Regions from separate parts of the Sphingobacterium sp. Mn56C genome, predicted to be linked through region 2. Evidence: riboswitches for the same ligand, from Rfam matches in the RefSeq annotation. Region 2 holds a riboswitch; each other region holds the start of a gene.

Region 1 (10,153 bases), on a different contig from region 2:
GAAAGTATAGAAAGTTTAGAAAATGAATATAGATAAAAACGAATTCAGAAAATACGCCATAAAACACCACAGAATTGGAAGTCAACATGTTGATAGCTTTATTGGCCGTGTAGAAACAAACTTGCCTACGAATTTAACGCCCTATATTGTTGAAGAAAGACAGCTTAATGTGGCACAAATGGATGTGTTCTCTCGTCTTATGATGGACAGAATTATCTTTTTGGGCGATGGTATCAACGATCAGGTAGCAAACATTATTCAGGCTCAGTTGTTGTTTTTACAATCTACAGATGCGCAGCGGGATATACAGATCTATATTAACTCGCCAGGTGGTAGTGTATATGCCGGTTTAGGAATTTACGATACTATGCAGTATATTTCACCGGATGTTGCTACAATCTGTACAGGTATTGCGGCATCTATGGGCGCTGTTTTGTTGGTTGCGGGTGCCAAAGGTAAACGTGCTGCATTAAGACACTCACGCGTTATGATTCACCAACCTTCGGGGGGTGCACAGGGTGTAGCATCGGATATGGAGATTAACCTTAGGGAGATGATGAAACTTAAAGAAGAGCTTTATAGCATTATCTCGGAACACTCTGGTCAATCGTACGAATGGGTAGAAAAATCATCCGATAGAGATTACTGGATGAGAGCTGTAGAAGCGAAGGAATTTGGAATGATTGACGAGGTGTTAGCACCTAAAAAAGAGAAATAACGAATGAGTAAAAGTAACAAAGATATACATTGCTCCTTTTGTGGTATCAGCAAAAATGAAGCTTTAATGCTTATTGCAGGTGACGGGGCGCATATCTGTGATCGTTGTGTAACACAAGCTGGTGAAATTTTAGCGGAGGAATTGAATCAACGGAAGAACAAGTCTTTACAGACAACCTTGCAATTGATTCGCCCTTTAGAAATTAAGCAACATTTGGACCAATATGTTATCGGTCAGGACGATGCTAAAAAAGTAATTTCCGTCGCCGTGTATAACCACTACAAGAGGCTGAATCAAAAATCAAGTGCCGATGAAACTGAAATTGAAAAGTCGAATCTAATCATTGTTGGAGAAACGGGTACCGGAAAAACCTTATTGGCAAAAACCGTTGCTAAAATATTAAATGTACCTTTTTCTATTGTCGATGCCACTGTTTTAACGGAAGCTGGTTATGTAGGTGAGGATGTGGAGAGTATTTTGACACGCTTGTTACAAGCAGCAGATTATGATGTGGCCGCTGCGGAGCGTGGCATTATTTATATTGACGAAATTGATAAGATTGCACGCAAAAGTGATAATCCATCTATTACACGTGACGTATCTGGTGAAGGCGTTCAACAGGCCTTGTTAAAGATTTTGGAAGGTACGAATGTGAACGTACCACCGCAAGGCGGACGTAAACATCCGGACCAAAAGATGATCACTGTAAACACAAGTAATATCTTGTTTATATGTGGTGGTGCTTTCGATGGTATACAGAAAAAAATTGCCAACCGTTTAAGAACCCAAACTGTAGGGTACAAAATGGTGGAAGAGGAAGAAGAGATCGATTTAAACAATTTATACAAGTATATTACACCACAGGATTTAAAAAGCTTTGGTTTAATTCCTGAATTGATTGGTCGTTTACCTGTCCTTACCCATTTAAATCCTTTGGATAAGGAGACCTTATTAAGTATTTTAACGGAGCCTAAAAATGCATTGGTAAAACAATATATTAAGCTGTTTGAATACGAAGACGTAAATTTAAAATTCGATAAGGAGGTTTTTGATTTTATTGTGGATAAAGCCTGGGATTTTAAACTTGGGGCACGTGGTTTGCGTAGTATTTGCGAGGCCATTATGCTCGATGCGATGTTTGAAATACCGACATCGAAAGATGATCGTGAGGATAAGACACTCCATATTACCTTGGAGTATGCAAAGAAAAAATTTGCAAAGTCTGATATGAAAAAGCTCAAAGTTGCTTAGCATCAAAACCCCTCACCTGAAAATGTGAGGGGTTTTGTTTTTAATAGACAGAAATATATAAACGAAATTAGTATGAACAAGAAAAAAACTGTAGATAGTCCGATAACACCAGGACTGAAATCAAAAAATGATATCGTAAACAACTGGTTGCCGAGATATACGGGAATGCCTTTGGAAGAATTTGGCGCCTATATTTTATTGACAAATTTTTCGAAGTATGTAAAAATGTTCTCCGCCATGCACGACGATGCGCCTATATATGGGGAAGATAAGGCTATGCAGGCCTGTACGGCCAATGGTATTACCATGATTAACTTTGGTATGGGTAGCCCCATGGCGGCTACGGTGATGGATCTTTTATCGGCCATATCCCCTCAAGCGGTTTTGTTTTTAGGGAAAACAGGCGGACTAAAAAAGAAAATCGCCGTAGGTGAATTGATCTTACCTATTGCGGCAATACGTGGCGAAGGTACTTCCAACGATTATTTCCCACCTGAGGTGCCTTCATTGCCGGCCTTTGCTTTACAGAAAGCCATCTCTACTACGATCCGTGATCATGAACGCGATTATTGGACTGGTACGGTTTACACGACCAACAGACGGGTTTGGGAACACGATAAAAACTTTAAGAAATACCTTAAATCTATTCGTGCTATGGCTGTGGATATGGAAACGGCAACGATATTTAGTGTGGGCTTTGCAAATAAGATCCCTACCGGAGCATTGCTGCTGGTATCCGATCAACCTATGGTTCCGGAGGGTGTAAAAACTATTGAGTCGGATCTTTCGGTTACCGCAAAGTTTGTCGAAACACACCTAACAATCGGTATCGATGCGATAAAACAACTTATCAACAACGGGTTAACCGTTAAACATCTTAAGTTTTAAACTCGGCTAAAAAATAGTTTATAACTTAAGATGTTTTAGAGCGTTTAAACCTTATATGCTGGTGGCAGCCCCTAAGCAGCGTCCATTGCTCTGACTACTGCCACCTCCTATTTTAATTTTTCCATTTTAATTTTAAATTTTTATTTTTTATTCTATATTTGTGTTCGGCATTATATAATGTCGACCTAATCAATACCTCTAAACATATAGGTTTTGGTTTATAAAGAAGTGGCGAGAGACTGGCTCAACGACCCACTGGCAACCATCAGTTTTTGAAAAGGTGCCAAATCCTGTCCAAGATGTTATGTCTTGGAGACTATAAATTAAATAGCAAACTATATGAAATACTACGTGACCTTATTTCTTGCAAACTTTACCGACACACCGATGTTGGTTACCATCTTTATGCAGCTTTTTAAGGCTAAGGCGACCTTCTGCACCCGAATGCGTTAGTCGTCTGGACAATATTTTTATGCCTCTAATCGGCAGAAGATAATTGTGCCTGCAGAAGACGACCACCTTCAATCCACCACTTAAAAATTAATATTGTACTTTATATCCATAAAATTGAAAAGAAATGGCTGATAATAAAAATCTTAAATTCGAGACCTTACAAATACACGCTGGCCAGGAAGTAGATCCTACAACAGGATCGCGCGCGGTACCTATTTATCAAACTTCATCGTATGTGTTTGAAAATGCAGAACATGGTGCAAATCTTTTTGCTTTGAAGCAGTTTGGAAATATTTATACGCGGATTATGAATCCTACAACAGATGTTTTCGAAAAACGTGTTGCAGCGTTGGAGGGTGGCGTAGCCGCTGTAGCGGTGGCCTCCGGACAGGCAGCGCAGTTTATTGCACTAAATAACATCTTGGAAGCAGGTGATAACTTTGTTACGGACGCGAACTTATATGGCGGTACCTACAATCAGTTTAAGGTTGCTTTTAAAAGATTAGGTATTGAAGCTCGTTTCGCTGGAAGCTCAGATGCTGAAGCTATTGAGAGCCTTATCGACGATAGAACAAAAGCGATATATGTAGAAACTATCGGTAACCCGAGCTACAATATTCCGGATTTTGAAAAAGTTGCTGCCGTAGCACGTAAGCATGATATCCCGTTTATTGTGGATAATACTTTCGGTGCCGCGGGTTATTTATTTAAACCATTTGAGCATGGTGCTAATGTGGTGGTAGAGTCGGCAACGAAATGGATTGGTGGTCATGGTACGAGTATTGGTGGCGTTATCATCGATGGGGGTAATTATAATTATGGCAATGGGAAATTTAAACAGTTTTCAGAACCTTCAGAGGGTTACCATGGTTTAGTATTCTCGGATGTGTTTGGCGAAAATGGCCCTTTTGGTAATATTCAATTCGCTATTAGAGCGCGTGTGGAGGGTCTTCGCGACTTTGGCCCGGCCTTATCGCCTTTCAACTCATTTTTGCTTGTACAGGGCTTAGAAACGTTATCCTTACGGGTACAACGCCATGTGGATAATGCCTTGGAAATTGCCCAGTGGTTAGAAACGCATCCGCAGGTAGAAAAAGTTAGTTACCCTGGACTAAAAAGCCACCCGTATCATCTAAGTGCGCAGAAGTATCTTAAGAATGGTTATGGTGCGGTGTTATCTTTTACGATTAAAGGTGGTGCTGAAAAAGCAAATGAATTTATTGACTCCCTATCCTTAATCAGTCATTTGGCGAATGTAGGCGATGCAAAAACGCTAATTATCCACCCTTCAGCAACAACACATCAGCAGTTAAGCGATGAGGCACAACAGGCTGCTGGAGTTTATCCGGGTCTATTGCGTCTTTCTGTTGGTATTGAACATATTGATGATATTAAAGATGATCTTCAGCAGGCTTTCGATAAAATAAAATAGCTTAAAATATATAAATAGGGAAAGAGATAGAAATGAGTAAAAAACTTACGATTGGTATGTTTGGCTTTGGCGTCGTTGGCCAAGGTTTATATGACATTATCAAAACTAAAAACCTGAACCTTGAGATCAAGAAATTTGTAATCAAGAATGCAGATAAAAAAAGAAGTCTTCCTGCCGAACTTTTTACTACGGATGCTGAAAAAATTTTGGGGGATTCTGAAATTAATACCGTTGTAGAGTTGATTGACGATGCGGATGCAGCATTTGAAATTACAAAAAGAGCCCTTTCTTCGGGTAAGAATGTGGTGTCGGCAAATAAAAAAATGATCGCTACTCATTTGGAGGAGCTTACCGAGATACAACAGCAGTATGGCACGTCTTTATTGTATGAAGGTGCTGTATGTGGCAGTATTCCTATTATTCGTAATCTTGAAGAGTATTATAACAACGAGTTGCTACATTCGGTAAGTGGTATTTTTAATGGTTCTTCAAACTATATTCTTTCGAAGATTTTCAATGAAAACCAAACGTACGAGGCTGCCTTGAAAAAAGCGCAAGAATTGGGTTTCGCTGAAACTGACCCTACATTGGATGTTGGCGGTTACGACCCTAAATATAAACTTGCTATTGTGGCATCTCATGCTTATGGTTTATTTATTGATCCTACGGCGGTTTTAAATTTAGGAATCGACAAATTAAACGATGCGGATATTCGGTATGCTAAAGAGAAGAACTACAAAATAAAACTGATTCCTTTGGCCAAAGAAGTTAATAATGCTGAGGTTGTGTTGTATGTTTTACCGAAGTTTATTTCCAAGGATAACTTATTGTATAATGTAGAAAATGAAAACAATGGTGTTTTGGTAAAGGCAGCATTTGCGGATGAGCAGTTTTTCTATGGTAAAGGTGCCGGTGGTCACCCGACGGGTTCTGCCGTATTATCGGATATTACGGCTTTACGCTACGACTACCGCTATGAGTATAAAAAACACTTGGAGTCACAGGAGTTGGCGTACTCTACCAATTATAGTATAAAAGCGTACTTCAGATATGAGGATGAAGCGCTGCTGCAGCAGCTGAACTTTGAAAGTATTTCGGAACGTTTTTATGGCGAAAACTATAAGTATGTAATCGGACAGATTAACATTGGCGAAGTGTTCGCAAAAAGAGATTTAATTAACCAAACAGGGTACTTTCTTGCCGAAATACTCTAAACATCATTAACCTAATGATTGTTCAAAGCACTTCCCTAGCCTGGGAAGTGCTTTTTTACCTTAACTTAACCAACAAATGATTAAATTGCGCTGAAGCAATTGAAAATTGTATGATTAAAACATTAGCAAAACCCCGTTCATTTATCTCAGAAGACTTAGATATTACTTGGGAACAGATTGAACCGATATTTCAAAATCTCTTAAATCGAGAAATCAACGATGTGCAAGCGTTGGAAAAATGGTTGGTAGACCGCTCGGAATTGGAAGCCGTATTACAGGAAGATTATGCATGGCGTTATATTCGTATGACCTGCGATACCAGCGATGAGGCTTTGGGTGCAGATTTTCAATACTTTGCCACCGAAATAGAACCTAAAATCGCGCCTATCAACAATGCTTTGGATCAAAAACTTGTGGCTTCACCCTTTATTGCGGAATTGCAGAAAGAGGGATACCCGATTTATTTCAGAAAAGTAAAAAAAGCATTGGAAATATTCCGCGAAGAGAATATCCCTCTATTTACTGAAATACAACTTAAGCAGCAAAACTATCAAACCATTGTGGGAGCACTTATGGTTGAAATCGACGGTAAAGAATATACCCTACAGCAGGCTGCGGCATTATTGCAAGAGCCGGATAGGGATCGTAGAGAGCAGGTTTGGCGCAAAATTAATGCCGTCAGATTAACGCATAAAGATGCCTTAAACGAACTCTTCAACGAACTATTATCATTGCGCCATCAGGTTGCCTTAAATGCAGGGTTTAATAACTTTAGAGATTATATGTTTGCTGCTATGGGTCGCTTTGATTACAGCGTTGATGATTGCTTGCAATTTCATGATGCTGTGGCGGAAAATGTAGTGCCTGTACTTCAAAATTTTGCCCAAATACGTAAGGATAAATTAAAGGTGTCGACATTACGTCCCTGGGATATGGCCGTAGATCCGGACAATAAAGCTCCTTTAAAACCTTTTGCTGATGGTGCTGAGCTGATTTCAAAAACCGAAGAGGCTTTTGGTAATTTACATCCTTACATGGGTAAATGCATTGCTACAATGCGTGAAAATGGGCTTTTTGACGTGGAGAGTAAAAAGGGTAAAGCGCCGGGTGGTTATAATTACCCGTTGGCCGAAACTGGGGCACCATTTATCTTTATGAATGCTGCGGGAACACTACGCGATTTAACAACCATGGTCCATGAGGGTGGCCACGCCATACATACCTTTATATCGGCAGATTTAGCACTTACGGAGTTTAAAAGCCTGCCGAGCGAAGTTGCAGAGCTGGCATCCATGTCTATGGAGTTAATTTCTATGGATCAGTGGCACCTCTTTTTCCCGAATCCGGAGGATTTAAAAAGAGCCAAACAGGAACAACTGGAAGATGCTATTTCTACGCTGCCTTGGGTCGCTACGGTAGATAAATTTCAACATTGGCTATATACAAATCCTGGACATACCCTAGCCGAACGTAACGCCGCCTGGTTGACGATCTTTAGGGAGTTTGGTCATGGCTTCGCAGACTGGACGTCACTCGAGGAGGCAGAAACGTATTTATGGCATAAACAGCTTCATATCTTTGAAGTACCTTTTTATTATATTGAATATGGTTTTGCACAGTTGGGGGCTATTGCTGTATGGAAAAATTACTTGCAAAATAAACCGCTAGGATTAACCAACTACTTAGCTGCACTGAAATTGGGTTATACCCAAACTATTCCAGAAATTTACCGCGTCGCTGGGGTAAATTTTGATTTTAGTAAACGAAATATAGATGCCTTAATTGGATTTTTACAACAACAGTTAAAAGAAGTATAAAAATTTGCTTTTTTCATAATAAAACCTTATATTTCCTCATTAACTTATATACTTTACTTATTATGAGAAAATGGCAAACTGCGCTATTCTTAATGTTATTATCTCAATTAGGATGGGCGCAAACACAGGAAGGTTACGAAGCTGAACATGGCTCTCCAACAGCCTATATTGTTATTGGTGCTTTAGTAGTTATTATTGCAATATTTATGCTGTACAATAAACAGAAACGTAAATATAACGATTAAAAAAAGGGGCTTAGCCCCTTTTTTTAATCGTTATAACTTTATATTTTTAGAATATTATAAGCCTATTATAGCTTTAAGCTCCATTTCAGAAAGGCCTACCAAAGCTGCCGTTCTCGCGGTATCTCCATGATTTTTATTCAACTTATGTTTCAAGAATTTCGCTATAGCAAAAGTCTTAAAATCGGCTAAGGAGTCTACCATATCCAAATCTATCATCGATGTTGCGCCAGTAAGGTTATTGCTGGTCGATAAGGCTGGGTTGGCAAAAGCATTTACCTCCTTTTCGGTTATTTTTTTATCACTTAAAATAATTAAACGCTCCACCATATTCCGTAACTCCCGAATATTTCCCGTCCAAGGAAGCGCTTGTAAAGCCAAAAAGGCATCCTTCGTAATTTCTTTTGTAGGAATATTATAGTCTGCACAGATCTCCTCGCAAAACGCCGTTGCCAATAGTGGCACATCATCTCTACGCTCGGCTAAGGAAGGTACGTGGATCAAAATAACACTTAAGCGGTGATATAAGTCCATCCGAAAACGGCCTTCATCAATTTCTTTTAACAAATCCTTATTTGTCGCAGCCACCACACGTACGTTAACGGATATTTCCTTTTCGCCACCAACGCGGGTAATTTTATTCTCTTGCAATGCCCGCAGCACCTTTGCTTGTGCCGACAGGCTCATATCGCCAATCTCATCCAAAAATAAGGTACCCCCATTGGCCTGTTCAAACTTTCCTATACGCTGTTTTACGGCCGATGTAAAGGCTCCTTTTTCATGACCAAACAACTCCGATTCAATAAGCTCCGCAGGAATTGCAGCACAGTTTACTTCAACTAGCGGAGCCGCAGCACGTTGCGATAACTCGTGTAACCATCGCGCCACCATTTCCTTGCCCGCACCATTCTCTCCGGTAATTAATACCCGAGCATCCGTTGGTGCCACCTTTTCAATACTCTCCTTGATGTTACTTATCCCTTGGGAGTTTCCCAATATCTCTTTCACCTTAGAAACCTTACGCTTCAGAACTTTAGTTTCCTTCACCAACGACCCTTTTTCCAGGGCATTGCGAACGGTAATAAGGAGGCGGTTTAGATCTAAAGGTTTTTCTAAGAAATCATAAGCCCCTTTACGTGCCGCTTCTACGGCAGTTTCAATTGTTCCATGGCCAGATATCATGATAAATGGCGTCTCCGAAGATTCTTTAGCTAAGCTAAGCACCTCCATTCCATCCATTTTATTCATCTTTATATCGCAGAGAACAAGATCTATCTTCTCTTTTTTCAATAACGCTAACCCCTCTTGTCCGTTGTCGATATCCAACACCTTATAATCTTCATACTCTAAGATATCACGCAAGGAGGTTCGTATCGGACGCTCATCGTCAATAATTAAAATTGTAGCCATAGACTGTATTTAAGTTGTAGAGCAAAATAATAAAAAGAAAAGGAAAAACAAAAAGAAGCAAACCTTGTAAGCCGGGTTCTGTACCCCTATGGGGTTTCTATCATTTATCTAGGCCTGCACTCGCGCACAGGCTCAAGCAACCTACCCGTTGCAGGCTCCATAAAGGAAAAGGACGAGCAGCCCTTAAATCCTGCAACCTATTTGGTTTTTCAACACACGAGGTTTACCGTAATGTATGTCGCCATACAATACCGTGAGCTCTTACCTCACGTTTTCACCCTTACCTCAAGTAAACTTAAGGCGGTATATTCTCTGTGGCACTTTCTGTCTACCTTGCGGCATCCTTCCCGTTAGGAAGCGTGTTGCTCTATGTTGCCCGGACTTTCCTCTCTCTTGCTAAACACAAAACAGCGATAGAACCGGTTTGCTTCGGTACAAAAGTACACTATTTCGTGGTTTTTCAACTACAATCCTTCAATTATATATAGGCAAAAATCGCTGAACCCACTAATTTGTTTATGCCGCATACAGGCAGATAGACAGGGATAGGCGTCGCGTTGAGGTAAATAGCCGCTTACAGCGTACCGCAATTGGATATCAACACAGGCTTAGGAGGGCAAACCGCAGTGGGCCTAAACTATATCGCCGTGTTTTACAGCCTTTAAATACAAGCTTTAAAAACTATTATATACACAAAATTTCAAAACCTATTGAATTATGAATATCAT
Region 2 (10,153 bases):
AAGGTAGGTTATACGGGCTAGATGAATGCTGTGCTTATCCGAATTATAAACAATAGCATATAGCGTTTCCAGCAATAGCCGTATTGCATCGTTGGATGCCAACGATAAAGCATCACCAGATATCACCTCCAAAGCTATACCACTATTATTTTTGTACGCCATTAAGGCTTTTATTACCGCAAGTGCCTGTGCATTGCTACGCACCAAAATACCAATTTGTTTAGCCTCGTAGCGCCCCGTAGTTATCCACTCGCCCACTTTTTCGCACAGCCTATCAATCGCCTGATCTTCGACCTGCCTATTACGACGTGAACCCGATTCGACCGGAATATAGGCAATTTCTATGCTGCCCTGTTTTTCCGTATTTTGAGCTTTATCCTCCGGAATCTCCTGTCGGCTATTTTCGTAAGCCTTTATCAACATGGCATCATTCTGCGAATTATGCCACCAGGTTTGCCCTTCCTCGTTTAATTCACTCCGCACCTTTTCATTAAGCACCTGTTGCAACAACAACGGGAGCTTTTCGTACACATAATTGTTGAATGCAATAATATTAGGGAGGCTTCTGAAGTTGGTATCTAAGGTGCCGTTCTCTATAAAGTTTGACTTATTGTGCTCGGTTAAATGGAAAGTTGTCGTTACCTGCTCTTCCACCTGCTGTAAAAGTATGCGCCAATCGCCATTTCGCCATCGGTATATACTTTGTTTTACATCGCCTACGATCAAATGCTCGTTGCGTATACCTTCCGTGTCGCCGAGGGCATTCAGCAATAAAGGGCTATAGTTTTTCCATTGTATTCGAGACGTATCTTGAAACTCATCAAACAAAAAATATTTGTAGCGGTTTCCTATCTTCTCCCATATAAAGGTAGGGTCATTATGATTATCCAGGCCTAGTTTATTCAGTAAAATCTGAGAGTCCGATATCAGTTGAGCCCCATTTTCACGTCGCCAAGTGCTCAAAAGGTCACTCATCTCTTTTAATAGACGCAAGTAATACAAGTTTCCTTGTACCGCTTGGTAGGCAATGTAACTCGGAAAAAATTGTCTTAAGTTTTCAAAATGTGCCAAGACTGGAGCAAAAGCCGTCATAAGATCATAGCGAACCTGTTTATCCTGGCCCGTAAAGGCATCATCATTATCGATTAACCCAATAAATTTGTCCAGAAGTTTTGCCGTATCGGAGGTGGAGAGTTTATGTACATGCGTGGATACCTTACTTGCCGATACGAGTTTATTTCTCGATTTACCTTTCATGTCGCCTTCATCGACCTGCAGCTGCCGATAGCATGCCTGAAAAGCACCAATTGCGGTACTTAAGGCCTCCATAAAATCGGCTGTTTTTTCCATTACCTCCTTGTTTAAAAGGTTGAAAATACGATGCGTATCAGCGGTAATTAAAGCACCATCAAATTCCTGGAAGTTTTCGGAGAATATAAGGCCTGCAAGTTTCATCAACTGCTGCCGATAGTTCCAGTTCTCGTTATTGTTAATCTTTTTCTCCGCAAAACCAATTATCCAATCCAGCAAATCCGGACGTTCATCCAGCAGCTGATTTAACATCACCGTCAGGTCTGCTCTAACCTTATTGGTATTCATCTCGATTTTATAGGCTGCATCCAGGTTAAGTTCATAGGTGAAGCTACGAATTACCTTTTGCGAAAATCCATCGATCGTACTGATGGTAAAATGGCTGTAGTCGTGCAGGATTTTACGGTACACCCGATAAGCATTATCCTTTAAACTGTTGCTTGTCCAGGAAGGGTTTTGCTTTAATAATAGGCTACGCACACTTTCAATCCGGTTGCTTGGGTCTGCGATGGCTAAGCCCTGTAATACCGACAGGATACGGTCTTTCATTTCGGCTGTAGCCTTATTGGTAAAAGTTACGGCTAGTATTTCTCTATAGCTATTTTCATTCGCCAATAGCAGCGATAAGTAATGCAAAGTGAGGCTAAACGTTTTCCCTGAACCCGCTGATGCCTTCAGTATTTTTAATGGTGCTGCCAATGTGTTATCTTATTGTACGTTTATATTATTACGAATTCACTAATATACTAATGTTATCCTGTTCGTCTAGTAATCTATAAAGAACGTTATTAAAATACCAAAAAATCTTTTTATCTTTGCGTCCCCTCTTACATGTTGTACGGGGGATATGTTGAATACATAAATTATAATAAAACATGGCAACTAAAATCAGATTGCAGAGACATGGTAAAAAAGGAAAACCTTTTTACCACGTAGTAGTAGCAGACGCACGTGCACCACGTGATGGTAAATTCATTGAGCGTTTAGGTTCTTACAACCCAAACACTAACCCAGCAACTATCGTTTTAGACGTAGAAAAAGCTTTAAAATGGGTGAATAGCGGTGCTCAACCTACTGATACAGCACGTACTATCCTTTCAGAAAAAGGTGTTTTATACAAAAAACACTTGCAAGGTGGTGTGAAAAAAGGTGCTTTCGATGAAGCTAAAGCAGAAGAATTATTCGCTGCTTGGGTAGAAGGTAAAGATTCACGTGTTGAAGGTAAAAAAGCTGGATTAGCAAACGCTAAAGCGGAAGTTAAAAAAGCTGCTCTTATCGCTGAGACGAAGAAAAAAGAAGAAATAGCTGCTGCTGTAGCTGCTAAAAATGCTCCAGTTGCTGAAGAAGCTGCTGCAGAAGAAGTAGAAGCAACAGAAGCTGCTGAAAACACAGAATCTGCTGAAGGTTAATTTTTACCTACACAGATTTTTTAAAGAAGGTGCTCCCAAAAAGGAGCACCTTCTTTACGTTTATGCCTTGCTGAAAGCTTTTTAGTTAGCCCGTTAACATATACCTTCCTTTTTCGGACCTGCATATACAGGTTTATTTGTATTTTTGTGTTTTGAACAAAGAAAATGACAAACGAAGACAGTTTTTATATTGGTTATGTAAGTAAGACACGCGGTCTTAAAGGGGAGGTTCAATTATTTTTTGAATTTGAAGATTATAAGGATTTGGAATTTGATATAATCTTTTTAGAAGTGAACAAAAAATTAGTACCCTATTTTATTGATCAAATAAAGCTACACCCCAATAGTACGGCCTATGCTACCTTCGAAGATATCGATCATATCGATAAGGCGCAGGTTTTGGTACGCAAAAAAATGTATTTACCAAACGATAAAATGCCGGAGCGTGATCCCGATGATTTTCGCTATACGGACTTAATCGGTTACCTGGTTGTCGATGAGGAACATGGTGAGCTTGGTGAAATTATTGATGTTCAAGAAATGCCACAGCAGTTTATAGCTACCGTAGATATGGATGGCAAAGAATTGATGTTTCCATTGTCTGATGATTTAATTTTAGGGATTGATGCTGAAGAGGAAGTGCTCGAAGTAGATCTTCCGGAAGGGTTGGTAGACCTCTATAAAGCGTAACGCACTGCAGCAGGCTTTAGCATACGTGGCGCCTATGCTCTTTGTGCTAAAGCCTGCTTCAAATTATGACCTGTTGATTACTACTTTCTATTTTTTTCTTTTTTAATTTTTACTTCTTGATTTGATTAGCGATATTAGCGACGCTTATAGAGAAAGGCAGAGGGACTAGACCCGCTGAAGCCTTAGCAACCTGACGCTTGTCAAGGTGCTGCATTCTACCCATATGGGAAAGATAAGCTGAAGAATCACTGTTAACTCACGTGCATTTTCTCTAAGCCTAAAAACTAACAAACATGAAAATTGTAGATCATATCAAGAACGCAAAGGGGAGAACTTTGTTTTCTTTTGAACTTTTGCCGCCCCCTAAAGGGCAGGGGATCCAAAGTATCTTTAATACAATGGATGAGTTGATGGAATTTAAACCTCCTTTTATAGATGTAACCTACCATCGGGAAGATTATTTATATAAAGAGCATAGCAACGGTCTCTTAGAGCGTGTGTCGTATAGAAAACGCCCAGGTACGGTAGCTATTTGTGCGGCTATTATGAATAAATATAAGGTCGATGCGGTGCCTCATTTAATATGTGGTGGTTTTACCAAAGAGGAAACGGAAAATGCACTGATAGATTTAAACTTCTTAGGTATTGATAATGTATTGGTATTACGCGGTGATGCACGTAAGGGGGATCCCGATTTTATTCCTACACCGGAGGGGCATGCCTATGCAACTGACCTTTTGCAGCAGGTATTGGACATGAATCAGGGTAAATACTTACACGAAGATGTGGTCAGCTCGGAGCATACGAACTTCTGTATTGGTGTTGCCGGATATCCTGAGAAACATTTTGAAGCTCCGAATTTTAATACCGACTTCAAATGGTTAAAAAAGAAAGTGGAAATGGGAGCCGAGTTTATTGTAACCCAGATGTTCTTTAACGTCGATAAGTATAAGGAGTTTGTTATTAAATGCCGCGAGCATGATATTCATGTTCCTATTATTCCGGGGTTAAAACCACTAACGACAAAAAAACAACTGATTACGCTGCCTAAAATCTTTCACCTTGATATTCCGGAGGATTTAAGTGATGCTGTAGATCAATGTAAGACTAACGCTGATGTGCGCAAGGTTGGTGAGGAATGGTTGGTACAGCAATGTAAGGAGTTAATAGACTTTGGCGTGCCTGTATTGCATTTTTACACCATGAGTAACCCTGGCCCTACCAAAAAGATTGTAGCGCGTTTAGCTTAACTCTTGTTAACAAAGGTCTGATTTGGGTAAAAGCCTATCCAAAAATACGGTATAAAAGAGCTGCCGTTTGGTTATTGGCAACGGCCGACTTGACCTGCTATTTGTATAAACTGCGGCTAGCGTGCTTTAACAAGGCCGTAAAAAAAAATAGGCAGTAGGTGTTAAGCTTTATGGTAATACTTAGCACCTACTGCCTATACATTATATAACCCGTTGTATAAGGCCTATTTATTAACTTTAGCCCAAGAATCCTTTAGGGTAACCGTACGGTTAAACACTAGATGGTCGGGTGTTGACTTGCTGTCGAGGGTAAAATATCCTAAACGAATAAACTGATATCCCTTTCCAGGTTCTGCATTTAACAAATCAGGCTCTACAAATGCTTTTTCTACAATCTGTAAGCTGTTAGGATTAATTGACGCCTTGAAGTCTTCTTCAGCAGCAGGGTTCTCTACTTGAAATAAACGGTCGTATTGTCTAACCTCAACTTCTTTCGCATGTGCAACTGAAACCCAATGGATTGTACCTTTCACCTTTAGGCCAGAGGTATCTTCACCCGATTTAGAGTTCGGGACATAGGTACAGTGTACTTCTGTTACCTTACCATTTTCATCCTTTTTAAAGTCGTGGCAGGTTACAATATAACCGTGTTTCAAACGTACAGAAAGACCCGGGCCTAAGCGGAAAAACTTCTTAGGTGCATCTTCCATAAAATCGTCGCGCTCTATCCACAATTCCTTAGCGAATGGAATAATTCGTGAGCCCTCTCCACCTTCAACCTCCGGGTTGTTTTCGCCAACAAGTTCTTCCACCTGTCCTTCAGGATAGTTTGTGATAACCAGTTTTATAGGGTCAATAACTGCCATCCGGCGCCATGCACTTTTGTTTAAGTCTTCGCGAACAAAGAACTCTAAAAGGCTGATATCAATCATGTTTTCGCGCTTCTGAATACCGATACGTTCACAAAAATTGCGAATACTACTAGGTGTATAACCACGGCGGCGCATACCCGAAATGGTTGGCATGCGCGGGTCGTCCCAGCTTTCTACATGCTTTTCGTTTACCAATTGTAAGAGTTTACGTTTACTCATTACCGTATAGGTCATATTTAAACGTGCAAACTCATACTGTTTGGAAGGGAAGATTTCAAGCTTGTCGATTAACCAATCGTATAACGGACGGTGTGGAACAAACTCCAGTGTACATACGGAATGCGTAATCTTCTCGATAGAATCCGATTGCCCATGCGCAAAGTCGTACATAGGGTAGATGCACCAGGCATCGCCGGTACGGTGGTGATGTGCATGCTTTATACGATATAATAAAGGGTCACGCATATGCATATTCGGGCTTGCCAAATCAATTTTGGCACGCAAAACCTTTTCTCCATCTTTATATTTACCTGCGCGCATGTCTTCGAAAAGCTGCAGATTCTCTTCAATAGAACGGCTACGGTAAGGTGTAGGAACGCCCGGCGTTGTTGGTGTACCTTTAGCAGCGGCAATTTCTTCTGCCGTACTATCGTCAACATAGGCCAAGTCTTGTTTTATTAATTCAACAGCATATTGATAAAGGGTCTCGAAATAGTCTGAAGTATATAATTCCTCTGCCCATTGAAATCCCAACCATTGGATATCCTGTTTAATACTATTTACGTATTCTACATCCTCCTTTACCGGGTTGGTATCGTCAAAACGTAGATTAGTTTTACCATTGTACTTCTGGGCTAATCCAAAATTCAAACATATGGATTTAGCGTGGCCAATATGGAGATATCCATTGGGCTCAGGAGGGAAGCGTGTTAGTACACGTCCGTCATGTGTTCCATTGCGAAGATCTTCTTCGACAATTTCTTCAATAAAATTTAATGATTTATCTTCCTCTATCATGATACAAAGTTAGCTATTTAAGCCTTAACATAACAATGCTGGGTTAAAATATCTTTATCGATATATTCCCCGTAGAAAATATGTATTTTAGGATATGATAAACCGAAAATCTTTCCACATCAATTGGTTACTACTCTGTTTGGTTCCTTTTATGGGTATAGCTAAAGATAAAGGCCCTACACTATTAGTGTACGGCAATAGCGTAGAAGCCTTTGCCGCTGCAGTTCAGGCTGCGCGTTCGAATGTACCTACACTATGGGTGGTAAATGCGGATGTATTTACAGCAGAGTTGTCGCAAAAGCAGCTTTCTATAACTTCTAATGATTATATGGATGCTGGAATATGGTTAGATCTCCTGATGAAAATCAGTAAATCCAAGACGAAAAACGATTCCACAGCAATTGCGGCAAAGCGCGGAATGAATCCCGATGTTGTAAGGCATGCCTTGGAAGAAATCGCCAGGGCCGAGACTAAACTCAGCATTATGATGAATGTATCGGTGAGCAAGCTTGCTATGCGTAAAAAATATATCGATGTAAGGTTGTCCAATAAAAAGAAATATTCGTTCCGTGCCGTTGTCGACGCTACAGCGAACCAAGCTTTAGCGGCCTTTGTTGCGGGCCAGGATTCTTTGCAAAAAGCGGATAAGTTGCAGAGGGTACAGGCTATACCGGAGCCTCTGCAACGCACTATTGTCGCTCTTGGAGCGCATAATACCCATGCAATGGCCCTTACCTTCGCTCATATTTTACAATACCGAATCGGGCATGTTTTTTTTACCTCGTTATTGCCTGCGGATGATTCCGAGTATATCCCATTACGGTTTACTGTCGGACAGGCGGTAGGCGCAGCAGCAGCTTACTGTGCTTTTTTCAAAACCAACTATACTCGTATTGATGTGCGTAAGCTACAAAGCGAGTTACAGGTTTTTGATGCTCGTTTGTTGCCTGCAAAGAATATATCGATAAGCGACCCCAATTTTAAATCCTTGCAGAAGGTATATTTGGCCGGCCTGCTGCCGCTGCAAAATGCAGACCTGGGGTATAGCCTAGATACTGGTGGAACGGTTTCTGTAGCTGCAGTAAGACCAGTTTTTCATCAGCTTTATTCCAGGAGTAAGATTTGGTTTGCAGAGAATCAGGCTGAAACCTTCCGTCTAAAAGATATTTTGTCGCTTATCCGTTTTGTTTCGTTTCGAGGGGAGGAGATTGATGCTCAAGTTGAAAAGGAATGGTCTCAGGGCTTAAAATTTAAAGGTGTCTTTGACTTAGAACATCCTGTAACACCCTACGAGTTTGCGGTACTGATCGATAGGTATGCTAATCCTTATACAAAAGCGATTAATAACAAAGGGGAATTTGTTAATTAAGCATTGCCACAGTCACAAAACTGTTTTTTGTCTCGCTTTATCTTTTATAAGGTATAGGCTGTAAGGAGCTATTACCATATGCTCCCTACAGCCTGTAGCCAATTCGCTGCTATTTATAAGCAAAAACTTCACCCAATTCTTGGTTGTTTGTGAAGGTTGTGCCTAAGTCAATAAGCTCACCCGTTCCAATATTAATAACCATACCGTGTATAGCAAGATCTTCTCTTTCTTTCCAGGCATTTTGAATAATGGAAGTGGTGCACAGGTTGAATACCTGCTCTTTAACATTTAGCTCGATTAACTTATTCACCTTATCCTCATGATTATCAATAGCATCAATTTCTTGTGCATGTAATCTGTAAACATCTTTAATATGGCATAACCAGTTGTCGATTACACCAAATTGTTGACGGCTTAATGATGCCGCAACACCACCACAACCGTAGTGACCAGCAACAATTACTTGTTTTACCTTTAACACATTTACAGCATAATCCAGTACCGATAACATACTCATATCCGAGTGTACAACCATATTGGCGATATTACGATGAACAAATACCTCACCAGGTTTTGTTCCTGTAATTTCATTTGCCGGTACACGGCTATCGGCACAACCTATCCATAAAATTTCTGGACTTTGACCTTTTGCTAGTTGTTGGAAACGACCTGTGGTATCTTCACTAACAAATTTTACCCAATCTTTATTTCCGTCAAGTATTTTCTGAAATCCTAATTCTAAATCTGTATTTCCCATATTTTTAATTTTTGTAAGGACATGCTATTTCACTGCCCAAATTACTGCATTAATAATTAAACTTTTTGTTCTGTTAAACTACTTTTTGTAATGTTTTGTTTTTAACGCTGTGCTTTTTATAGCTAACGTCGTGTAATTCAATGGATAGCCCTTTGCTTAACGCATTTTGCTCGAAGTCTCGTATAACCTCTATAACGTCTTTATCAATGAATTTACTGTATTGTCCATCGATTAAGACAGTGTTCACCGATTTTGGTAAGCTGTACAATTTTTGCTGAATAGGCACTTTGTTTAAGAAAGAAACCTCTTCTGCTAATACCAATACGGCTTTTTCCTGCTGCTCGCCTACAATGCTGAATTTATACGCGTTTTGCATGTTAGCACGTAAGATATAGAATGTGGCGACAACAATACCTACACCAACACCCATTAATAAATCCGTAAATACAATGGCAATGACGGTAATGGTGAACGGAATAAATTGGTCTAAGCCTTTTCTGAACATTTGCTTAAACAAGGCGGGCTTTGCCAGTTTATACCCTGTATGTAAAAGAATCGCAGCTAAACAAGCCAAAGGTATCAGGTTGATTAATACAGGAATCGCTAATAAAGCAACCAATAACCAAATACCATGTAACATAGCCGATTGTCTGGTTCTACCGCCTGCATTAACATTTGCCGATGAGCGCACGATAACCGATGTCATAGGTAAGCCACCTAAAAAACCAGATGTCATATTACCCACCCCCTGAGCCACCAATTCACGGTTGGTAGGGGTAACCCTTTTAAAAGGGTCCAATTTATCAACGGCCTCAATACTTAATAAGGTCTCCAAACTGGCAATAATGGCAATGGTAAAAGCAACGATCCACACCTCTTTATTTCCAATTTGTGTAAAGTCAGGGAAGATAAATAAGCCCGTAAACTCCTGGAAAGAGGATACTACCGGGATAGAAACAAAATGTGCCGGCATCAAAGCCATGGAGGTATTCTGAAACGCTAAACCCAAACCTACGCCCAGTAATACCACTACTAATGGTGCTGGTACCTTATTCAACCCCTTAATAGAAGGCCAAAATATCAACACCGCCAAAGACAAGAAACAAATGATGGTAGCACCCCAACTTACCGATCCCAGCAAAGTATCGGTAAATGCAGCGATCCCTCCGCCATTTTCCACTTCAAACGCATGCGGTTCGTTCATTCCGAACGCCAGCGGTATTTGTTTCATGATAATGGTGATACCAATGGCAGCAAGCATACCCAAAATTACTGCCGAAGGAAAGTAGTTTCCAATCATTCCGGCTTTTACAATACCGAGCACAAGTTGAATTATACCGGCTATTACTACAGCCAATAAAAAGGTTTCATAAGCACCTAATTGATTGATGGCGCCTAAAACAATTACAGTAAGACCCGCGGCAGGTCCACTAACACTGAGTTGCGAATTGGAGATGGAGGCTACCACTAAACCGCCA
Region 3 (10,153 bases), on a different contig from region 2:
GTGTATACGCGAGTTTTCAATAAACCATAAATGGGTGTTTAACCCACCACAAACGACGCCCGCAAGGTATATCCCTTTAACATTTGTTTCCATACTGTTGGGGTTGTGTTCCGGTATTCGTGTCCCTTCCTCCGGCACGTAAATCCCTAACCGTTGTAGGAGTGCAAAATTAGGTTGGTACCCCGTAAGTGCTAAAACAAAGTCATTTCTAATGGTTTTTAGGCCCGTTGGCGTTTCTATATGCACCGACAAGGGTTCAATATGGGTTAGTTTACTGTTGTAATACACGTCGATTTCACCTTCAGCAATACGGTTTTCAATATCTGGTTTTACCCAATATTTTACGCGGGAACTAATTTCATGGCCCCGTATTATCAGCGACACCTTAGCGCCTTTACGATACGTCTCTAAGGCTGCATCAATAGAGGAGTTGCTCGCACCTACCACGACCACATGTTGGTTGGCGTAGTAATGGGGGTCGCTATAATAATGGCTCACTTTAGGTAGGTTCTCCCCTGGAATACCCAAGGTCATCGGAATATCGTAAAAACCTGTAGCCACAATAATATGTTTTGTAGTGTACCGATCTTTATTGGTGGTTACGGTAAAGATATCTCCGGTTTTATCGGCCCCAATAACCTCTTCAAACAAATGCGTATTGAGGTTAAATTTCTGGTGAACACGGCGGTAATATTCCAGTGCTTCAGCACGTTTTGGCTTCGGGTTGGTCGTAACAAAAGGAATACCATCGATCTCTAATCTCTCCGACGAAGAGAAGAAGGTCATATTTATCGGATAGTGATACAGGGAGTTTACCAAACAGCCTTTTTCTATGATAAGGTAGGAAAGGTTCGCCTTTTGCGCCTCTATGGCACAGCAAATACCGATAGGCCCCGCCCCAATAATCAATACATCAAATACATGTTCCATAGGTATAGCTATGTTTTCTCTATTACTTTATTTTTTTCAACAAAATCTGCCGTTATTTTCTGTATATCCGCGGCAATTTTCACCAAAAACTGCAGCTGCTCTCTGATGAGGCGTGCGTCTGCCGAGTCGGTTTCCGGGCTTTCATTTTTCTCAAAAGTACTCGCCTTATTATAGGCAGCGTCGCTTGGATCGCTGATGCTATCAATAGAATTTTCCATGCTGGCCAATGCCTTATAGAGCAACTTCAGGTGGCTGTTGTTGTAGTCTTCGGTTTGCGCATTGACCAACTGCGTCATAAATGTTGCTGCGTACGATGAAAATACGTGGTTTAAAATAACGAACCTATTGACCTCCTTGGTGATATGTTGCCGCCATTTGGGTTCGGTCAATAACCGTTGAAAGGTGGATCCCATATTCGCTGAAGCGATGTAAACCTCCTTACGGGCTTGTTTGTAATCCGCCCTTTTTAAATCATTCCCCGCTAATGCCTGTATCGCTTGCGCCAGGTAATGGTAGTTGGCGATAAGTAAATTACGCATATTCGATTTAATCAGAAAACTCTCCCAATTGGGGAAAATAATATAACTCGATAAAAACGCTACCGTACCACCAATAAAGGTATCGAGAATACGTTCCTTGGCCATTTCTATGGTGTTTACGCCTGTGAAACTCAGCATAATAAGAACATAGGGAGTCATGAAAATAACCGCCATAATATAATTTATGCGGAAAAGGCTATACGCAATAAGGAAGAAGAATATTAAAATTACAAACCTGGCCGTTGGATCGGGGATAGTCATTAATATTATACCACCGATGATACCGCCGATTACGGTGCCTATTAAACGCTGAACATTACGCTCTTTCGTAAGTCCGAAACCGGGTTTAAGGATAACCAAAATCGTAAGCAATATCCAATACATACCAAACTTGGGGTAGTCGATATAATTTAAAAATAGATACCCTCCCGACAGCATAATAGACATCCGTAAGGCATGTCGAAATACCGACGAGTTTAAACTTAGGTTATCTTTAAAACTTTGCCAATTTAGGGCTTCAGTTTTGGTGAATTTTTCGGAGTCCTCGTTTTCCTTACTTTCGGAGTCAACAAGCTTAAATTGTCCGTATTGAAAAATATCCTGCACATGTTTTGTCATCGTACGGATATTGATAATAATCTTTTTTAAAGGATAGGATGTTACCGGGTTGTTTCTATCGAATTCATCTACAGCAAAGCGTAATTTTTCGATCTCGGCATCAAAATCATAAAGGGGTTTAGGGGTTTTATTCGCGTTGATTTTGTACCCTATATTATCCAGTTCGTGAGATACCTTCATAATAATGCTACGCACCTTATCCAGTACACCCGATGGCCCATAGGTCGTTCGTATACTTTCATAATCATAATGTGTAGTCATACTCTGCTCGAAAATATCGACCACATCGTTAAAGATTAAACTTAAAAAACGCCCCTCTTTGGTTGTATCTTTAATCGAACGTTTGCTTTGGAAAAGAATATTACGCACATTTTCCTGGTGTACATTGACAGAAATCTGCTTCTCTATAAGTTTTATATAGTTCTCATCAATATCCTTTTTAAGATCATAAAAGTTGGCCTTCAGGCGGGTGTAATCTGCAACCTGAATAATAGTTTCCGATATTTCCTGCTGCGCTAAGCGGTAGGGGCGAACCTGCATAATCGAGAAACTGATAAGCATGTACCAAAAGGCGCCAACAACGAAGTAGCCGATATATAAAAACTCCTCAGACAAAGGATGGTTGCTCTTAACGTTGATAAGCATTACCAGAATACACATGGTACCAATGGTGGCACCGCGGGCATTAAATACGGCAAGCATAGACAATAGAAACGAAAATACAGCAATAACCATGGCCATCAGTATAATATTGTCGTTAACTAATGCGGTGACGGTGAGCGTTACCATCCCTATTAAGGTACAGTAAATCATGCCAAAGCGGCGATGGCTTGGCGCACCGGGGGTATCCGAAAGGCCTACGATTAAAGCGCCTAAAGAAATCAGCGTTCCTGTAAGAAATTGACCAAACAGCGCACATACAATTACCGGGATAATGGTTCCTAAGGTAATACGTAGCCCCTCAGCAAAATATTGACCATAAAAAAAACTGCTTATTTCTTCTGTTTTCTTCATCTATTGTGCCTTCAAATTTATGGATACAAAGGAAGTAAATAATTTTAATGTGCTTAATAAAACAGCCGGCAAAATTTCACTAAATATCGTCCAAGTGTTTGCGATTTATCATTTGTTCCTCCCGGTATTGGGATGCCGATACACCGACAACCTCCTTAAATTGCTTGCTTAAATGTGCTAAACTGCTATAATTAAGCTTGTAGGCAATCTCTTTTAAAGACAACTGTTTGTAAGATAACCACTCCTTTGCTTTTTCAATCTTTAGTTGGATAAAATACTTCTCAATGGTGCTATGCTCCATGGCCGAAAATACCGAACTTAAAGTCTGGTAAGATACAGACAAACGCTCGCTCAGGTATACCGATAGTTTAGGGTTTTCAATTTTATCGGGAGCATGGATCAACGCAATCAAATGGGTTTTGATATCCTGCACTAAGCTCTCTTTTGGATTGGAGATCAGCTCAAAGCCAATTTTTTGTATCGCCGAATTTATAGCCGCTACCTTTGCGGGAGTTATGTTTTTTACAAGTTGTATTCTTCCAAGGTCGACTGTATTATAGTCGACTTGTAGGGTATTTAAAATATCTTCCACTGCCGAAATACACCTTGGGCAGACCATGTTTTTCACCGCTAATTCCATCTTTCTAATTATGTAGCGATATAAACTTAATAAAAAAAAGTCGTCAAGATAACCCTGACGACCTTATATATTTACGTAATGGTAAAATTATGACTTAATTTTTAACAATTTCAACGTTTACTACAATTTTAACATCCGCAGCTACGGCTGGTACCCCATCAGGCAACTTATCGTTATACTTGATATTATAATCTAAACGATTGATCGTGGTAGAGGCTGTAAATCCTGCTCTGGTTTTGCCCCATGGGTCAGTGATTGTGCCATTATGCTGTACCACATCAAATTTCACCGATTTAGTAACGTCACGTAAAGTTAGGTCTCCGGTTAAAACATATTTCCCGCCTTTACCTTCACGTTTTAAAACTGCATTTTTTAAGGTGATGTGAGGAAATTTTTCGGCATTAAAAAAATCATCACTCTTAAGGTGTTTGTCGCGCATCTCAATACGCGTATCTATGCTATTCACATCAATACCGAAGTTTATTTTCGCCAGGTTAAAATCTTTGTCATTTGTAGACTCTACGGCTCCTTCTAATTTTTTGAACTGTCCGTCGACAAAGGAAATCCCTAAGTGTTTCACTTCGAAATGTACGTTGCTGTGTGCGGGATCTACAGACCATTTTGTTTGCGCAAAGGATACATTTGTTAACAAAAGTAAACCTGCAATTACGTTAAAAATTAATTTCATATCTTCTTGTTGTTTTTATTTGTTCGACAAAGGTGGTAGTCTTTTTTAGCACCAAACTTAATCTAGATTAAGAAATAAAAAAAACAGTTTTTTGTTTGTCATGGTAGTGTCGTTTATAGTCTTTCCGGTGTGTACCCTTTACTTCGCCTAAATTAAAATAGCGCTTTAGCCTACGGGATTATTGCTTAACTTGGTTTTATATTTTAAACTAATCTTGTACCATGCTATGAAAAGATATCTACCATCTTTAGCCTTTACCAGTATCTGTGCCACATTACTCAGCTGCCAACAATTAACAAATCAGGAGGGAAAATCTGCTAATGACGCCTATACAGCGACATTAGACCAGCAAATGGCAGCGCATATATTTGCACTGCCTACACATTGTTTAACTGTGGAGTACCCCAATAAACTGGGGCAAACAATTGGCGCTGTCAGCGACTTAAAAACGCCTAAAGCATTACGTCCTATATTTTATGGCTGTTTCGATTGGCATTCTTCGGTACATGGTTATTGGTCTATTGTAACGCTTATGCAGCGTTTTCCAGACCTTGATAAATCGGGTGCGGTGCGTGCGATTTTAAATTCGCATATTACACCCGAGCATGTAGCCGTAGAAATGGCCTTTTTTAATGATGTAAATAATACAAGTTTCGAGCGTACCTATGGATGGGCTTGGTTGTTTAAGCTACAAGAGAGTCTGTATACCTGGAAGGATACTGATGCACAGCGGTGGAAAACGGCGTTACAGCCGTTGGTAAGCTTGCTGGTGGAACGGTATAAAGCCTACCTGCCTAATTTAGTTTACCCCATACGTAACGGGCAGCATATAAACTCGGCATTTGGCTTATCCTTGTCGCTGGATTATGCGCGTACTGTGGGCGATAAAGATTTTGAGGAGGCTATTATAACGCATGGCAAGCGGTTATTTGAAAAAGATGTGAATTGTGATTTGGCGTACGAACCGAGTGGTATTGACTTCCTGTCACCCTGTTTGGAGGAGGCGTATTTAATGGCTAAAATACTGGATGCAAATGACTACCAGGATTGGCTTCATAAATTTTTACCGAATATCTATGCCAGCAATTTTAGTTTAGCTCCTGCCATTGTTAAAGATCGTAGCGATGGGCACCTCGTGCACCTGGATGGATTAAATTACAGTAGGGCAGCCTGTTTATATGGTATCGCAAGTACAAGTCCGAAATTGTATCACCTGCGTAAGTTGGCGAAAGCGCATATTGATTTTTCCTTACCTAATCTTTCAACACAAGACGACTATATGGGCTCGCATTGGTTGGGTACGTTTGCCTTATACGGCATTAGTAAGGGCGAATAAACGTGTAAAGGGGCAAACGTAATAGGTAGGCCCCTTTTTTTATTTAGGTTATTCTTTTGGAATGAGTACATTGTTTTCCAGTCGTACAGAAACATACTTCACTACCGTGAAACCATCTTCCTTACTTACGATCTGCGATAAATCTAAGCCCTTGCGTGAGAAGGCAGCCAATATGGCCGTCCGGAATGCTGCTTTGCTCGAGCCCCAGCCTTCGCTGTTTACGGTGTCGTTATTAAATTGGATAAGTTCCTCAACACTGTAGCTGCTGAACTTATCAAAGAGATGCTGATAAAGTTGTGTAGTTGACATACCATTTAAAATTTAAGCCGTTAAACCATAAATCGTATCAGAACTGTTTTGGAAAATAAGCGTTTTTAAACGTTTATTTTGGTCGAAAACCCGTATTGTTTTACCACCGCGGTGACTGCACTCGGTTGGTATTGCGTCGTGCAATTCTGAATACTCTACAAATCTAGTAGTCTTTTTTGTAATTACAAATTTTTTTTACTTTTTTATTAGTTAACTTATTGTTTTATCGATTTTTAAGTTTTTTTTGCGATGTAACCTTAGGGTATAAGGCTGGTGAATATAATAAAACGCTATACCACCCAGAAAATATGCCAGTACATCGCCCCAGTCGGCAGTATTGTAGCTGGTGTATTTCGGGGCAATATATTCAAAACCAATAGCTACATACAGACAAACAACCATAATTTGTACCAGCGGAAAGCGGAAACGAAAGCGGTTGCCGGCGATTGTTAAGGCCACAATCAGCATAAAATGCAAAATAAGGGGGACAAATACAAAGTCGGTAAGCCAATTGTTGAGCCATGGAATTGGGCATCCCATCTTCCGTGTATAACGTATAAGCAACCAGCTGCTCGCATAGAAGACCACAAAAGGATCGATAAATTGCCGCATTAATGTGCAAAGGATACGGCAATAAGCATAGTAATGGTGCTGCATAACATTAAGAGTAAAAACATAACCCAGCCAAATTTCTTCGCATTTTTTCGCAGGGTGCTGTCCTGTTCGTTTTCTGGAAATAGTGTATTCTTTATTTCCGCCATATTACGTTCAATAAAATTTTGTTTCCTTTTCATTTCGCAACTATTTTTTACAAAAATACAAATAGTTTTCAAAATTAGAACAAATGTTCTAATTTTGGGTATGAAAACAAAAGATCGCATTCTTGAGGTTGCATTGACCCTGTATAATGCCGAAGGAATTCGTACGGTTACGACCCGACATATTGCTGCACAATTGGGGATTAGTGCCGGAAACCTGCATTACCATTTTAAGCATACGGAAGATATTATTCAAGCCTTATTTGAAGGTTTGATTGAAGAATTCGACAGGCTGTTGTCTTTGCTCCGTATGGGCACCATATTGGATTTGGATGGTTTTGAAAAATACCTGAGGCAATCTTTTCACATCCATAGAAAATACAGTTTTCTGTTTCTGCATTTCGTGGAAATTGGAAATTGGATTCCGGCTATTCGCGACCGTTATTTCCAGCTTACCCAAGAGCGCGAGGTACAGTTTTTAATGTTGTTTCAGCATTTGTCGGCCATAGGTGTATTTCGGGTGTTACCGTCGACAGGAGCCCAAAAAGATTTGGTTCGACTCTTATTTATTGTCAGTGATTTTTGGCTTGCACATAATGCCTTAACCGAAAGACATGATGGCGAGGAGGCTTTCCAACAGTATAAAAGGGCGGTGGAATCGCTTTTTAAACCTTATATGGCCTAATTGCTGCCTCGTGCTGCTGCACATGCTGACAAAAAAAATGAGCGAATTGTTTTTTTTGTGTTACGCTTTGTCATAAAGTCGTTGCAAACTGACATCATGTCTTAATTTAGGGTATTGGAACAAGCCTTGCTAGGCTTTTTACATAAATTAATGCACATATAAAATTTTAAAACATATGCAGGAAAAAGGTAGTATATCGATCCATACGGAAAATATTTTCCCGGTAATTAAGAAATTTTTATACTCAGACAATGAGATTTTTTTAAGAGAGCTAGTTTCCAATGCTGTGGATGCATCTCAGAAAATTAAACGTTTATCATCTTTAGGTCAGTATAATGCGGAGGTTGGCGATTTAATCGTTGATGTTAAGTTTGATGAGGCCGCAAAAACCATTACTATTTCGGATAATGGTATTGGTATGACTGCTGAGGAGATAAAAAAATACATTAATCAGATTGCTTTTTCGGGGGCAACTGAATTTATGGAGAAATTTAAAGAGGCTAACGACGCGAATGAGATTATCGGTCGCTTTGGTTTGGGCTTTTATTCTGCATTTATGGTTGCCGATCAGGTTGAAATTGACTCCTTATCGTATCAGGATGGGGCTACGGCGGCGCACTGGACTTGTGATGGTAGTACATCCTATGAAATTTCGGCGGGACAGCGTACCACACGTGGAACAGATATTATCTTACATATCAATGACGAGTCGACCGAATTTTTACAACAGGCTCGACTTCAGGAGATTTTAGATAAATATGCTAAGTTTTTGCCGGTACCAATTCGCTTTGGCACTAAAACGTCGTCGGTTGAGGATGGCGAGGACGAAGAGGGTAAACCTAAATATAAATCCATCACGGTTGATAATATTATTAATAATACAAACCCGGCATGGACAAAAGCTCCGTCGGAATTAAAAGATGAGGATTATCTGGCTTTTTATAGAGAGTTGTATCCTTATTCTACCGATGAACCTTTGTTCTGGATTCACTTGAATGTAGACTATCCGTTTAACCTTACGGGTATTTTATATTTCCCGAAAATTAAAAATGAGTTAGAGGTACAGCGTAATAAAATTAAGTTATACTCGCGCCAGGTATTTATTACCGACGAAGTTAAGGATATCGTTCCTGAGTTCTTGATGTTGTTACATGGTGTTATCGATTCACCGGATATCCCATTGAATGTTTCGCGTTCGTTTTTACAAGCTGATGGTAACGTTAAAAAAATAAATAGCTATATCACTAAAAAAGTTGCGGATAAGTTGCAAGAGATCTTTAAAACCGATCGTAAAGGTTTTGAAGAGAAGTGGGAGGATATTGGCTTGTTTATTAAATATGGCATGCTGAGCGATGAAAAGTTTGCGGAGAAGGCAAATGACTTCTGCTTAGTTAAAAATACCGATAACGAGAAGTATACCATCAAGGAGTACTTTGAAAAGGTAAAAGATATTCAAGCAGACAAAGATGGTAACATTGTGTACTTGTATAGCAGTGATGTGGCGCAGCAGGATGGTTTTATCGCGTCCGCAAAAGCGAAAGGTTATGAGGTGTTGGTATTAGATGGTCCTTTAGATACACACTTTGCTTCATATCTGGAACAAAAAGGAGGCGAGAAGGTGCAGTTGAAGCGTGTGGATTCGGATATCATTGATAAATTGATTCAGAAAGATGAAAAAATTGAATTGGTGTTGACCGAAGAGGAAAGCAAAAAGGCATCTGAGCTCTTTACGCAGGCCATAAATCGTACGGATATGAACGTGCAGGTGGAAGCCTTACATGCGGATGATTTGCCTGTTTCTGTTACCTTAGATGAATTTATGCGTCGTATGAAGGATATGGCTAAGACGGGTGGGGGCATGGGCTTCTACGGTAACTTGCCTGATAATTATAAGGTGAGTATTAACGGTAACCATCCCTTGGTAAAACGTATTTTGGAAAGTTCGGAAGATGAGGGCCAGGTTTTGGCAAAACAGGCTTTTGATTTGGCTCTTTTATCCCGTGGTTTATTGACCGGCGCGGATCTTACATCCTTTGTAAAACGTAGTGTAGCGCTTATTTAAGCCGATTTAAAAAAATAATGTCTTAATCCTCATGTGTTTAAAACCTCATGAGGATTTTTTGTTTGAAAACATTTGCACGATATGCAGTTTTATACTACTTTTGTATCACAAAATCACGGTGGGTATAGCTCAGTTGGTTAGAGCACTAGATTGTGGTTCTAGGGGTCGTCGGTTCGAGCCCGATTATCCACCCTGTGAAGCCTCTCTTTTTAGAGAGGCTTTTTTTTTATCCTTCCCATTGTTTGGAAACCCGAATGCTGTGGCATTTCTATAGCAGGGCTCCGGTAGGGTGATCGGCTTAGCAGCCAGGTCTTGATTTTGCAAAATTTTAAGCCTTAGCCCTGTTGTTTATAATGTATTGTAGGACGGCTCGGAGTTTAGCTTTTGGATGTACGCTGTTCTTTCAAAATAACCGACAATATAGGGTTTAACAGGTAACCTGCTTGTAGTTGTTTTCCCTCCGTATGACCCTTCTGCTGCTAGCGTGCTTCCTGTTTTTGCGGTTTTTATTTTTATTTTACTTTTTTTTGATGGCTCTTTTTCCACACACAACTTAATATTCCTTTTCCATAGT

What was found. Region 2 has a riboswitch for S-adenosylmethionine ahead of ACL9RF_RS10265 (methylenetetrahydrofolate reductase). Riboswitches for the same ligand answer to the same signal wherever they lie in the genome.
Region 1: linked by a shared signal. The riboswitch ahead of ACL9RF_RS12625 (O-acetylhomoserine aminocarboxypropyltransferase/cysteine synthase family protein) and the one ahead of ACL9RF_RS10265 (methylenetetrahydrofolate reductase) in region 2 are both predicted to bind S-adenosylmethionine.
Region 3: linked by a shared signal. The riboswitch ahead of ACL9RF_RS00215 (5-oxoprolinase) and the one ahead of ACL9RF_RS10265 (methylenetetrahydrofolate reductase) in region 2 are both predicted to bind S-adenosylmethionine.

The regions. Positions count from the first base shown of each region.
Region 1 covers NZ_JBMOUC010000004.1:295,854-306,006, forward strand. Annotated here, with positions in the region: gene clpP (ATP-dependent Clp endopeptidase proteolytic subunit ClpP) at 23-718, shown strand; gene clpX (ATP-dependent Clp protease ATP-binding subunit ClpX) at 722-1,969, shown strand; gene ACL9RF_RS12620 (AMP nucleosidase) at 2,042-2,857, shown strand; SAM riboswitch class I at 3,073-3,182, shown strand; gene ACL9RF_RS12625 (O-acetylhomoserine aminocarboxypropyltransferase/cysteine synthase family protein) at 3,435-4,742, shown strand; gene ACL9RF_RS12630 (homoserine dehydrogenase) at 4,775-5,956, shown strand; gene ACL9RF_RS12635 (M3 family oligoendopeptidase) at 6,067-7,773, shown strand; gene ACL9RF_RS12640 (hypothetical protein) at 7,836-8,018, shown strand; gene ACL9RF_RS12645 (sigma-54-dependent transcriptional regulator) at 8,073-9,425, opposite strand; RNA gene rnpB (RNase P RNA component class A) at 9,477-9,855, opposite strand; gene ACL9RF_RS12655 (SRPBCC family protein) at 10,143-10,153, shown strand, end outside.
Region 2 covers NZ_JBMOUC010000003.1:131,152-141,304, reverse strand. Annotated here, with positions in the region: gene ACL9RF_RS10280 (UvrD-helicase domain-containing protein) at 1-2,010, opposite strand, end outside; gene ACL9RF_RS10275 (30S ribosomal protein S16) at 2,187-2,720, shown strand; gene rimM (ribosome maturation factor RimM) at 2,886-3,410, shown strand; SAM riboswitch class I at 3,552-3,649, shown strand; gene ACL9RF_RS10265 (methylenetetrahydrofolate reductase) at 3,704-4,660, shown strand; gene ACL9RF_RS10260 (glutamine--tRNA ligase/YqeY domain fusion protein) at 4,885-6,549, opposite strand; gene ACL9RF_RS10255 (FAD-dependent oxidoreductase) at 6,644-7,918, shown strand; gene ACL9RF_RS10250 (carbonic anhydrase) at 8,028-8,675, opposite strand; gene ACL9RF_RS10245 (SulP family inorganic anion transporter) at 8,749-10,153, opposite strand, start outside.
Region 3 covers NZ_JBMOUC010000001.1:32,341-42,493, forward strand. Annotated here, with positions in the region: gene ACL9RF_RS00190 (YpdA family putative bacillithiol disulfide reductase) at 1-930, opposite strand, end outside; gene ACL9RF_RS00195 (FUSC family membrane protein) at 939-3,101, opposite strand; gene ACL9RF_RS00200 (helix-turn-helix domain-containing protein) at 3,181-3,741, opposite strand; gene ACL9RF_RS00205 (YceI family protein) at 3,836-4,429, opposite strand; gene ACL9RF_RS00210 (DUF2891 domain-containing protein) at 4,656-5,765, shown strand; gene ACL9RF_RS00215 (5-oxoprolinase) at 5,814-6,074, opposite strand; SAM-I-IV-variant riboswitch at 6,139-6,233, opposite strand; gene ACL9RF_RS00220 (hypothetical protein) at 6,285-6,686, opposite strand; gene ACL9RF_RS00225 (hypothetical protein) at 6,686-6,868, opposite strand; gene ACL9RF_RS00230 (TetR/AcrR family transcriptional regulator) at 6,936-7,517, shown strand; gene htpG (molecular chaperone HtpG) at 7,693-9,579, shown strand; tRNA gene ACL9RF_RS00240 (tRNA-His) at 9,698-9,771, shown strand; gene ACL9RF_RS00245 (hypothetical protein) at 9,928-10,125, opposite strand.